2 regions of the Melissospora conviva genome follow, and region 1 is predicted to be linked to the other one. Evidence: riboswitches for the same ligand, from Rfam matches in the RefSeq annotation. Region 1 holds a riboswitch; the other holds the start of a gene.
What was found. Region 1 has a riboswitch for cyclic di-AMP ahead of ACK8GG_RS09110 (coiled-coil domain-containing protein). Riboswitches for the same ligand answer to the same signal wherever they lie in the genome.
Positions count from the first base shown of each region.

Region 2: it holds a riboswitch for cyclic di-AMP, as region 1 does, so the genes downstream of both, ACK8GG_RS02745 (coiled-coil domain-containing protein) here and ACK8GG_RS09110 (coiled-coil domain-containing protein) in region 1, are expected to answer to the same signal.

Region 1 is NZ_JBLLDT010000002.1:894,525-896,717, forward strand. Features, by position in the region: gene ACK8GG_RS09105 (cation diffusion facilitator family transporter) at 1-727, shown strand, start outside; cyclic di-AMP (ydaO/yuaA leader) riboswitch at 821-949, shown strand; gene ACK8GG_RS09110 (coiled-coil domain-containing protein) at 953-2,011, shown strand; gene ACK8GG_RS09115 (SRPBCC family protein) at 2,005-2,193, opposite strand, start outside.
Region 2 is NZ_JBLLDT010000001.1:542,811-545,003, reverse strand. Features, by position in the region: gene ACK8GG_RS02750 (methyltransferase domain-containing protein) at 1-406, opposite strand, end outside; cyclic di-AMP (ydaO/yuaA leader) riboswitch at 704-833, shown strand; gene ACK8GG_RS02745 (coiled-coil domain-containing protein) at 837-1,859, shown strand; gene ACK8GG_RS02740 (hypothetical protein) at 2,096-2,193, opposite strand, start outside.

The sequences.
Region 1 (2,193 bases):
CATGGCGCTCGCGGCGATCAGCGCCGCCCGCCGCGGGTCGCACGACCCGCAGCGCACCTTCGGCCTCTACCGGCTCGAGGTGCTCGCCGCGCTCGCCAACGCCGTCCTGCTCTCCGGCGTCGCCTGCTACGTGCTCATCGAGGCGGTCCGCCGCTTCAGCGATCCGCCCACGGTGCTCACCGGGCCGATGCTCGCCGTCGCCGTGGCCGGACTGGTGGCCAACCTCATCGCCTTCGCGCTGCTGCGCTCCGGCGCCCGGGAGAGCATCAACATGCGCGGGGCGTACCTGGAGGTCCTCGCCGATCTGCTCGGCTCGATCGGCGTGATCGTCGCCGCGGTGCTGATCTCCGTCACCGGCTGGTGGTGGGTCGACCCACTCGCCGCGGTCGCGATCGGCGTCTTCATCCTGCCGCGGACCTGGCGCCTCGGGCGGTCCGCACTGCGGATTCTGGTGCAGGCCGCCCCACGGCACCTGCCGGTGGCGGCGGTCAGCGACCGGCTGCGGGCGGTGCCGGGGGTCTGCGGAATCCACGACCTGCACGTCTGGACCCTCACCTCCGGCATGGAGGTGGTCTCGGCCCACCTGACGGTGGCGCGCGAGGTCGAGCTGGCCGCCGTGCTCGCCGCGGCGCGAGCCGCCCTGCACGACGACTTCCAGATCGAACACGCGACGCTGCAGGTCGAGCCGCGGTCGATGCCCGGCACCTGCGAGCAACTGCGGTGGTGACGCCCGCCGGCGGACCCTCCCGAGCTGCGTTTCCGCGTCGCTGACGGTAGTGTCACCCGAGGCCACCGCCGGGCGGCGCCCCACCGGCGCCTGCGGCGGCCGCCGCCTAATCGCCACACGCGAGCCGGGGAACCACGTACCTGGGGTGCATCCGCGACAGCGGTAGGGATCTTCCGTCCCGAACCCGTCAGCTAACCCGGTCGGCGGCTGACGGAAGGACTCCACATGCCCCACACCACGACCCCGCACCACGCCCCCGCACCACGAAAAGGCCGCGCCCGCCTCGCCGTCCTGCTCGCCGTGACCCTGCTGCTCGGTCTCGTCAACGGATTCGCCGGCCAGCGTGCGGCCTGGGCAGACCCCGGCGACGAGGGCGGCACCCCGGCCCTGCGGGAAAAACTCGAAACCGCCAGCAAGGGCTACATCGACGCCAAGAACGCCCTGGCCAAATCCGTCAAACGCCAGAAGCAGCTCGACAAGCAGCTCAAGGAGATCGAGGCCGAGCTCGCCGAGCGCACCGGCAACGTCCGCGAGATCGCGGCCGCCGCGTACCGCACCGGCCGCGCCACCACCGCCTCCCTCCTGCTCGACAGCGGCTCGCCCGACGGCTTCCTCAAGCGCGCCGGCATGCTCGACATCCTCGCCGCCAACGAGGACCGGCACCTGCAGGAGCTGCGGGAGACCCAGGACCGGCAGAGCCGAGCCCGCGCCGAGATCGACGGCGAGATCACCGAACAGCGCAAGCAGGTGACGGTGATGGCGAAGCGCAAGGACCAGGCCGAGGCCGCGCTCGCCGAGGCCCGCACCGCCGCCACGCAGTCGGCCACCTACGCCGGCCCCGGCGCGTCGAGCGCATCGGCCCAGCCCGCGCCGCGCAACCCCGACGGCTCCTGGCCCAGCGAGTCGTGCAGCCTGAACGACCCGACCACCTCCGGATGCATCACCCCGCGCACGCTCCACGCCTTGCGGCAGGCCGAGGACGCCGGATTCACCCGGTACGTCTCCTGCTACCGCAACGAAGGCTCCGGCGAGCACCCCCAGGGCCGGGCCTGTGACTTCGCCGCCCAGCGCAACGGGTTCGGCGGCGTCGCCGGTGGCGCCGACAAGACCTACGGCGACAATCTCTCGTCCTACTTCATCGGCAACGCCGACCGGCTCGGTGTGCTCTACGTGATCTGGTACCGCCAGATCTGGCTACCCAGCAGCGGCTGGATGGGCTACAGCGGCGGCAACGGCGACCCCTCCAGCGACCACACCAACCACGTGCACCTCTCCGTCTACTGACCTTCGGCGGGCCCGGCCGGCAGGGCCGGGCCCAGCCGGGCGGCGAGCACCAGGTGCGCCGCACGGGCCTGCCGGAAGGCGTACCGGAACAGCGGCGCCGGAGCGGAAAGCGTGATCTCCACGTCGATGCGGACCAGACCGTCGGCCTCCGCCTCGATCGTGGTCCGGTTCAGCACGGTCGT
Region 2 (2,193 bases), on a different contig from region 1:
GGTACGGGGTCTGCACCCAGTACCGCGGCGCCAGCTCCCGGACCGCCTCGGCCATCCGCCGACGCCGCTCGTGGCCGCCGACATGCTCCAGCACGCTGTTGCTGAAGACCAGGTCGTAGCGGCGGGACCGGATCTCCGGCGGCAGCTCGCAGGCGTCGGCGTGGTCGACCTCGACCCAGTCGGGGATCTGCGTGCGCGGCGGCTCCAGATTGACCACGTGCACCCGGGCCGGGCGCACGTCGGCACCGGTCCAGCTCTCCACCCGCCCGCCGATGTCCAGCACTGTCATCTCGGCCAGGTCCGGAAATGTCCGGCGCAGCCAGGCCGCGCGCTCGGCGCGCCGCCGGCCGCCGTACGACGTCGGGGACTCCACCAGCCTGGTCCGCAGAGTCTGCTGAGTTCTCATCCCCTGATGGTGAGACATTCTGCGCCGGGTGGACTGCTAGCGGCACGGCATGTCGCCGACCGGCTGCACGGCAGCCGGGGGGCGGTCTCGACGGCGCACCGGGAGTCCGGCGCCGCCGCGGCGAGAATCGACCGACGTGACGAAGATCGCCCCGCCGCCGACAGATCCCCGTCAATTGCCGGGCCATTTCCGAAACCCGTTGTGACGCAACGATTTCCGTACGTACCGAAGTGGCTGGCCCGGCTCGCCTCCGGTAATCTCGCTGCCGATCACCGTCGTCGGCGCGCACCAGCGCCTGCGGTATCACCGCCTAATCGCCCACGCGACCCGGGGAACCATATTCTTGGGGTGAATCCGCTCCGGCGGTAGGGAGAGCTTCCCTCCCGAACCCGTCAGCTAACCCGGGCGGCGGCCACAGGAAGGACAACACGTGACGGCACCCCTACGCCGTTGGCTGACCGGCGCCGTAGCTGCTCTCACCGCTGCGATCGTCGTCGTCGGCCCCGCCGGGGTCGCGGCGGCCGACCCGGACACCCCCTCCGGGCACGGTCACGCCAATGACGACTCCGTACTGCTCGGCGACGCGCTCGAAACGGTCACCCGCGGCTACCTCCAGGCAGAGAAGAAACTGGAGAAGTCCAAGAAGCGCCAGCTGCGGCTCGAGCTGAGACTTGACCAGGCGAACGCCCGGGTCGAGAAGCTGCGTCCGCAGGTCGAACAGATCGCGATCGAGTCGTATCGCAGTGGCCGGATCAGCACGGTCGCCGTACTGCTGGAGAGCTCGTCGAGCGGATCGTTCCTCGAACGGGTCACCACGCTCGAAGAGCTGAACATGATCAACAACGACAAGATCGGCGAGCTGAACGCCGCCCGCGACGAGGCCGCCCAGGCCAAGGCCGAGATTGACGCCGAGGTCGCGGAGCAGGAAAAGCAAGCCAAGACCATGCGCAAGCAGCGGGAGGAGACCGAAAAGGCCCTCAGCCTGGTCGGCGGCAGCCGCCTCCCCGGCAACGGCCTGGTCGCGGCGACCTCCCCGCGGGCTGCCATGGCGCCCGGCCGCAACTCCGACGGCAGCTGGGCACCGGAGGGCTGCACGCAGGGCGACCCCACCACCTCCGGCTGCCTGACGCCCCGGACGCTGCACATGTACAAGGAGGCCCGCAAGGCGGGCTTCACCCGCTTCACCGGCTGCTTCCGCACCGGCGACATCTGGGAGCATCCGAAGGGCCGCGCCTGTGACTTCTCCCTGCAGAGCAGCGGCTTCAGTCCGGCCTACACCCAAGATCAAATGTTGTACGGGAACAATCTGACGGCATTCCTGATCAGAAATGCCGATCGACTCGGCATCTACTACATCATCTGGCACCGAAATATCTGGTTCCCGAGTACCGGCTGGGCGGGATACAGCGGCACCTCGGACCATACGGATCACGTCCACGTGTCGCTGCTGTAGCGACACCACGTACGCCCACGAAGCCGCCCGGCGAGGACTCCGCCGGGCGGCTTCGTCCGTTTCGTACGGCGGGCACCGCATTCGCCCCGCACACGGAACGTACGACCGGGAAGCCTTCGAGGTCCGCACGACCCGCGTCGTACGCGCCGACGAAATGCTCGTCCGGTGGCTGGACGCCATCCTGACCGCCCACCGGGCGTACGCCCGCCACCTGGGGCGGAAGCTGCCCTACTGACCTAGGCGGCGGGGGTGGCCTCCGGGCCGGCGGTGGCCGGGCGGCGGCGCAGGACGACCCGGAGCAGGGCCAGCAGCAACAGCAGCCCGGGCAGCGCCA